2 regions of the Methylobacterium sp. ap11 genome follow, and region 2 is predicted to be linked to the other one. Evidence: riboswitches for the same ligand, from Rfam matches in the RefSeq annotation. Region 2 holds a riboswitch; the other holds the start of a gene.
The links. Region 2 has a riboswitch for cobalamin ahead of BMX97_RS26250 (CbtB domain-containing protein). Riboswitches for the same ligand answer to the same signal wherever they lie in the genome.

Region 1 (3,387 bases), on a different contig from region 2:
CGACGTCGTCCGGGCGATCGGCCCGGCGCCCGCCGCCGGGCGGCCGCGCTGGATGCTGCTCGCCGAGCGGATCCGGGCGGCGAGCCCGAAGCGGATCGCCGGGCTCATCGCCGATCCGGCCCTCGCCGAGACGCCGACGAACGAGCGCTTCGCGGCCGTGCTGCACGCGCTCGCCCCCCCGGCGGCCCCGAAACCGGCGCCGCAGGTCTGGAGCGACGAGGCCGGCCGCGGCATCGCCCGGATCGAGCGCCGCCCGGATCGAGTCGCGGTGTCGTTCGACGAGACCGCCGAGCCGGGCCTCGCCGACTACGTCCTCGACCGGCTGCCGGAGATCCTGGCCGCCTACCGGGCCGGCCGCGCCAAGCCCTGACGGGAGCCGAGGGCACACGGGAACCATCGCACGGGCGCGACGATGCCTCACCGGTCCCGCCCGACATTCCGAGATCCGTCATGCGCCGCGCCGTCCTGCTCCTCGCTCTGCCGGCCTCCGTCCTGGCCCCCTTCCTGGCTCCCGCCGCCCTCGCCGAGGACGCGCCGCGGACCGGAGAGCGGGAGGTCTGCGAGGCCAAGGCCGACCGGAGCGGCATCACCGGCGACGGACGGGCGACCTTCCTGCGCGAATGCGAGGCCGGCGAGCGCCTGGTGCGCGGGTCCGCGCCGCGCTGACGGCGAACGGCGGCAGGCGCGGCGCGTTGGACGACGAGAGTCCGCCGCCGCGGGGCAGCCGATGAGGAGCAGCCGATGACCGATTGGAGGCCCATCGATCGCGCCCCCCAGGATGGCCGCTGGATCATCGCCATCCACCGGGACGAGCCGGATCGGCGCGCCGTGATCCGCTGGGATCCCGGGCGCGTCGGCGATGCGCGCCCCTGGCACGTCGCCACCACCGAGTACGGCTACGCCCCGGAGGCGTTCACCGACTGGACGCCGTTCCCGGACCCGCCGGAACCGGGGCGGTCCACGTGATGCCGGATCCTGTCCCGGGGCGTGGCGTCGACGCGAGCCGGCCCGGCGGGCAACGGTGCCCGGGTGCAACGACCGGCAGGCGACGAGACCTGCGCGTTCGCAATCGCACCGCGGGGCATTGACCCGGATCCCTCGAACCGCCACCCTCACGGCGACGGTTCCCCTCGGGGATCAAAAGGGAACGCGGTGGGGGTTCGCCCGATGCCGCGGCTGCCCCCGCAACTGTAAGCGGCGAGCCTTCCACCACCATAGTCACTGGGTGCCTCACCCGGGAAGACGGTGGCGGGCACCGACCCGCGAGCCAGGAGACCTGCCGTCAGTCGTGGTCACGCGCGAAGCGCGTCGGGCGGGGTGTCCTGACGGGTGTCGGAACGGGTCTTCGCGATCCGGGCGGCCTCGTTCGCGGTGACGTGCCACTGCCGTTGCCCGAGTCCCGACCGTGCCTGCCTCCCGCCTGTCGTTCGTTCCCCCGCTCGTCGCCTGCATCGCCGCCGTGGCATCCTCGCCAGCCGGTGCCCAGGGGCCCGCGGGCGAGATCCGCCTCGACGAGATCGAGGTCTCCGCCCCGCCACCCGCCCCGTCGGGCCCCGCCGCCAGTGCCGGTTACGTCGGCGGCGTCACCGGCATCGGCGGAGCGCTCGCGACCGTCGATGCCGCCAGTGCCGGGATCATCTCGGGCGCGCAGCTCAACAGCCGCCCCGTCACCCGTCCCGGCGAGGTCCTGGAATCGGTGCCGGGCCTGATCGTCACCCAGCATTCCGGCGAGGGCAAAGCCAACCAGTTCTTCCTGCGCGGCTTCAACCTCGACCACGGCACCGACATCGCCCTCCACGTCGACGGCATGCCGGTGAACATGCGCACCCATGCCCACGGCCAGGGTTATGCCGACCTCAACTTCCTGATCCCCGAGCTCGTCGGCGCGGTCGAATTCCACAAGGGCCCGTACTTCGTCCGCGACGGCGACTTCGCCTCGGCGGGATCGGTGCGGATCGACTACCTCGACAAGCTCGACCGCAACGTCGCGCTGACCACGCTGGGCAGCTTCGGCTACAAGCGCGGGCTCTCGGCCGCCTCCCTGCCGCTCGGCGCGGGCAACCTCCTGGTGGCGGGCGAGGCGCAGACCTACGATGGGCCGTGGGTGGTGCCCGATGCCCTGCGCAAGCTCAACGGCGTCGCCCGCTACAGCCAGGGCACCGCGACCGACGGGTTTTCCGTCACCGGCATGGCCTACTGGGCGAAGTGGAACGCCACCAACCAGATCCCCGAGCGGGCGGTGGCGGAGGGGATTATCGGCCGCTACGGCACGCTGGACCCGACCGATGGCGGCGAGACCGGGCGCTTCTCGCTCTCGGGACGCTGGAGCCAATCGGACGCGGGCGGCATCACCCGGGCCTCGGCCTACGTGATCCGCTACCAGATGAACCTCTGGAACAACTTCACCTACTTCCTCAACGATCCCGTCAACGGCGACCAGTTCCGCCAGCGCGACGCCCGGGTGCTCGGCGGCGGCGAGATCAGCCGCGTCTTCCAGGGCGACCTGCTCGGGCTGCCGATGGAGAACGAGATCGGCCTCCAGACCCGTACCGACGACATCCGGGTCGGCCTGTTCAACACCACCGCCCGGCAATACCGCTCGACGGTGCTCGACGACCGGGTGCTGGAGGCGAGCGCGGCGTTCTACTACGAGAACCGGGTGCGCTGGACCGACTGGCTGCGCACCAGCGTCGGCTTCCGGGCCGACGGCTACTACGCCGACGTCCGCTCCGACACGCCGGCGAATTCCGGGCGGGCCCGCGACGGCATCGTCACCCCGAAGCTCGGCGCGGTGCTCGGGCCGTGGCTCGATACCGAGTTATATGTGAACTACGGCGGCGGCTTCCACTCGAACGACGTCCGCGGCGTCACCGCGACGGTCGATCCGGCAAGCCCGCTGTTCAACATCAGCCGCTCGCCGTTCCTGGTGCCCTCGACGGGCTACGAGGTCGGCATCCGCAACCGCTCCATCGCCGGGCTGGAGACGAGCCTCGCCCTGTTCCGGCTCGACTTCGCCTCCGAGAACCTGTTCCAGGGCGACACCGGCACCACCGAGCCGAGCCGGCCGACCCGCCGCTTCGGCATCGAGTGGAGCAACCACTACGCGGTCACGCCGTGGCTGCGGCTGGAGGGCGACCTGACGATCACCAACGCGCGCTTCTCCGACCGCGACCCCGTCGGCCAGCGCGTGCCGGAGGCGCCGACCACCATCGCGTCGGCGGGAATCACCTTCGGCGAGGGCCGGGGCTGGTTCGGATCCTTGCGCTTCCGGTACTTCGGCCCCCGGCCGCTGATCGAGGACAACTCGGTGCGCTCGAAGCCGACCGCGCTGCTCAACGGCCGTCTCGGCTACGCCTTCGACAACGGCGTGAGCCTCGCCCTCGACGT
Region 2 (3,387 bases):
CCGTTCGGCAGTTCCACCACCGCGTCGGCGTCGCAGCCCGGGATGCCGCATTCGGCGAGCAGGGACCCGTCGAAGCCGACATCGCCGAACTCGTTGACGATGATGGCGAGCCGCCGGCCGTCGTTGTGCTCGATCGCGTGGCGCACCAGCGTCGTCTTGCCGGCGCCGAGGAAGCCCGTGACGATGGTGCAGGGGATCTTGTTGAGGATGGTCATGCGTTCACCGGCGCGGGAGGGATGCGGGCGACGACACCCTTGCGGAACTCCTGCGGACGCTCGCGCCAGGGCACGATGCCGTCCGGCGTCCCGGCATAGAGGCCGATGCCGTCGAGGATGACCTCGGCGGAGGCCGCCGGGTCGAGGTCGCCGTAGACGTAGGTCCAGCGGCCGGGGCTCGCGACCGCGACCGTGCAGGACCGCTTGCAGACCGAGAGGCACTCCACCGGCTCGATCGTGACCGGCGCGCCCGGCCGGGCGGCCAGCGCGGCGGCCAGCGCCTCGTGCAGGCGGGCCCCGGCGCGGGGGCCGTCGGCCGGATCGGCCGCGCCGCGGCAGGTGGTGCAGACGTAGAGGGTGACGGGATCGCTCACGCCGCCACCCCGCTGCGGACGGGATCTCTCGTCCGTCCCACAACCGCGCCCCAGGCCCAGCCGAAGGCGAGGCCGAGCACCGCCCAGAAGGTGAAGCCGATGGCGAGCGACCGGGCAGCGAACTGCGCCGCGAAGACCGGCGGCATGGCCGAGATCTCTTCCGGCCCGTGCGGCGCCCCCCAGACATGCGGCGCAACGAGGAGGGCGAGGCCGATGCCGATCGCCGCCGGGCCGCGGCGGATCGCGATCAGGTAGAGGCCGATCGCCGTGGCGAGCGCGGTCGCCACCCACCAGAGCTGGCGCGATTCGAGGCCCGCCGCGGCGATGCCGGGCAGTTCCGGCGGCAGCCCGATCGCAGGCGCGAGGCCGGCGGCCAGGAAGCCGCCGATGCCGAACTTGAGCGCTTCACCGGGCGTCACGGTGCGGCCGGTCGCGACCAGCACGGCGCCGAGCAGCAGGGCGTAGCCGACGCCGCTCACCAGGGTGGCGAGCGCCGTGAAGGCGAGGCGCGGCAGGCCGGGGGCGGGCTGCCATTGCGGCTCGCCGCCATGGTCGTGGCCGGCATGGGCCAGCACGATCAGCGGGTTGGTGAAGGCCTTGCCGGCGTAGGCCGGCCCGGCGGTCTCGGCCGTCTCGTACTTCTCCGCCGCCAGGATCAGCGGCGAGGTGAGGGCGAATTGCAGCACGGACGCCACGCAGGCGGCCAGGAAGCCGGCGACCAAGGCCGCGGCGAGCAGTCGTTTCGTCATCGAGGGATCACCTGCACGACCAACGGGAAACGGGCCCGGGCCCCGTGAGGGCGCAGGCCGCGCAGCCGCGTTCGGTCAAGCCCTGGTCAGTGGCAGGGGAAGTTGGCGGAGTGGCGCCAGTCGTGCGCGGCGTTGTGCAGGGCGACCACGGGCGCGAAGCCCGAGACGAACAGCAGGCCGACGCCGAGGGTGGCGGCCAGGAGCACGGCGCTCAGGCGCTCGCCGACCAGGGCGGGGGAGAGGGTACGGGTGATCGCGACCATGACGAAGCTCCTGCCGCCCCACCGGCGGCGTCGAGAGGAAAGGATGACGGCAGGTCTCCTGGCTCGCGGGCTCTCAAAACCGACCCACCGCCTTCCCGGATCGCTCCAGTGGCCGATGGCGGGCCGTAATCGTCCGCTCACAGTTGCGGGGGCAGCCGCGGCAGGCCGAGACGATCCCGGTTTCCGCGTTCCCTTTTCACCTCGTGATCGAGGCACCGTCTCCTCGACCCTAGCCGCTCGCCTGCGGGCTTGCAATCGCCGCGCCGTGCCCCGACACCCCCCATTCGATGGATTTCCACCCGACCCCCGCGCCCGAGGAGAGTTCCGTGCCGGACGAGACCCGCGCCGCGCCGCGCCTGACCCTGGTGCTGGGCGGTGCCCGCTCGGGCAAGAGCGCCTATGCCGAGGGGCTGGTCTCGGCGCAGGCCGGCCCGTGGCTCTACGTCGCGACGGCGCAAGGGTGGGACGACGAGATGCGCGAGCGCATCGCCCTCCACCGCGCCCGCCGGCCGCCGCCCTGGGAGACCGTGGACGCGCCACGCGACCTCGCCGGGGCGATCCGCCGGGCGCCGCTGGGCCGGCCGGTGCTGGTCGACTGCCTGACGCTGTGGCTCACCAACGCGATGCTGGACGAGAAGGCCGACCTCGCCGCCGAGGTCGCGGACCTGCTCGCGGCCTGCGCCGAGGCGCCCGGACCCCTGGTGCTGGTCTCGAACGAGGTCGGCTTCGGCATCGTGCCCGAGAATGCGCTCGCCCGCCGGTTCCGCGACGAGGCCGGCCGCCTGCACCAGCGCTTGGCCGCGCTCGCCGACCGGGTGGTGCTGGTGGTGGCGGGCCTGCCGATGACGATCAAGGGAGAGACACGATGAGCGACGACGAGGCGGCGCGCCACCGCGCCAAGATGGAGAAGCGCAAGGCGGTCCAGGACGCCGAGGTGGCGGAGAAGACGATCGAGAAGGGGTTGCTCATCGTCCATACCGGCCCCGGCAAGGGCAAGTCGACCGCGGCCTTCGGGCTGATGCTGCGGGCGCTCGGCCGCGGCTGGCGGGTCGGGGTGGTGCAGTACATCAAGGGCGCCTGGGAGACCGGCGAGCGCTTCGCCCTCGACCGCTTCGCCGACCAGGTCGAGTGGCACACGATGGGGGAGGGCTTCACCTGGGAGACGCAGGACCGCGACCGCGACGTCGCGGCCGCCCGCGCCGCCTGGGCGAGGACCGAGGCGCTGATGGCCGATCCGGCGATCCGGCTCCTCGTCCTCGACGAGCTCAACATCGCGCTGCGCTACGACTACCTGCCGCTCGCCGAGGTGGTGGAGGCCCTGAGCCGGCGCCGGCCCGACCTGCACGTCGTGGTCACCGGCCGCAACGCCAAGCCGGAGCTGGTCGCCGCCGCCGACCTCGTGACCGAGATGACCCTCGTGAAGCACCATTTCACGGCCGGGGTGAAGGCGCAGGAGGGGATCGAGTTCTAACTGAAGGGCGCCGATTGACGGTGCCGGCCAGCTGCGGCTACAGGCTCGGCCATGACCAGCGCCCTCCCGACCGGACTCTATCCCGCGCCGCATCCCTAAGCGGCGGAGTGCTCGTCATCTCTCAACCGCTACGACGTGTCGGCGGTTGAGGCTTCTTTCGAAAGTTCCAGGCCCGCCGACCTCGCCCACCGCCGAGGTCTCTCCCGTGCCGTTTCCCCTCGACACCCCCGTTTCGGTCGGCCTGATCGGCTTCGGCGCGTTCGGCCGCCTCGTCGCCGCGCATCTGGCGCCGCACGCCGAGTTGCGCGTCCACGA

Region 1: linked by a shared signal. The riboswitch ahead of BMX97_RS19730 (TonB-dependent receptor) and the one ahead of BMX97_RS26250 (CbtB domain-containing protein) in region 2 are both predicted to bind cobalamin.

What each region holds. Positions count from the first base shown of each region.
Region 1 covers NZ_FOEB01000014.1:13,396-16,782, reverse strand. The annotation lists gene repB (plasmid partitioning protein RepB) at 1-370, shown strand, start outside; gene BMX97_RS19740 (hypothetical protein) at 451-666, shown strand; gene BMX97_RS19735 (hypothetical protein) at 742-966, shown strand; cobalamin riboswitch at 1,105-1,299, shown strand; gene BMX97_RS19730 (TonB-dependent receptor) at 1,502-3,387, shown strand, end outside.
Region 2 covers NZ_FOEB01000025.1:29,045-32,431, reverse strand. The annotation lists gene cobW (cobalamin biosynthesis protein CobW) at 1-215, opposite strand, end outside; gene BMX97_RS26260 (DUF1636 family protein) at 212-589, opposite strand; gene BMX97_RS26255 (CbtA family protein) at 586-1,338, opposite strand; gene BMX97_RS26250 (CbtB domain-containing protein) at 1,425-1,601, opposite strand; cobalamin riboswitch at 1,632-1,836, opposite strand; gene cobU (bifunctional adenosylcobinamide kinase/adenosylcobinamide-phosphate guanylyltransferase) at 1,958-2,470, shown strand; gene cobO (cob(I)yrinic acid a,c-diamide adenosyltransferase) at 2,467-3,072, shown strand; gene BMX97_RS26235 (prephenate dehydrogenase/arogenate dehydrogenase family protein) at 3,278-3,387, shown strand, end outside.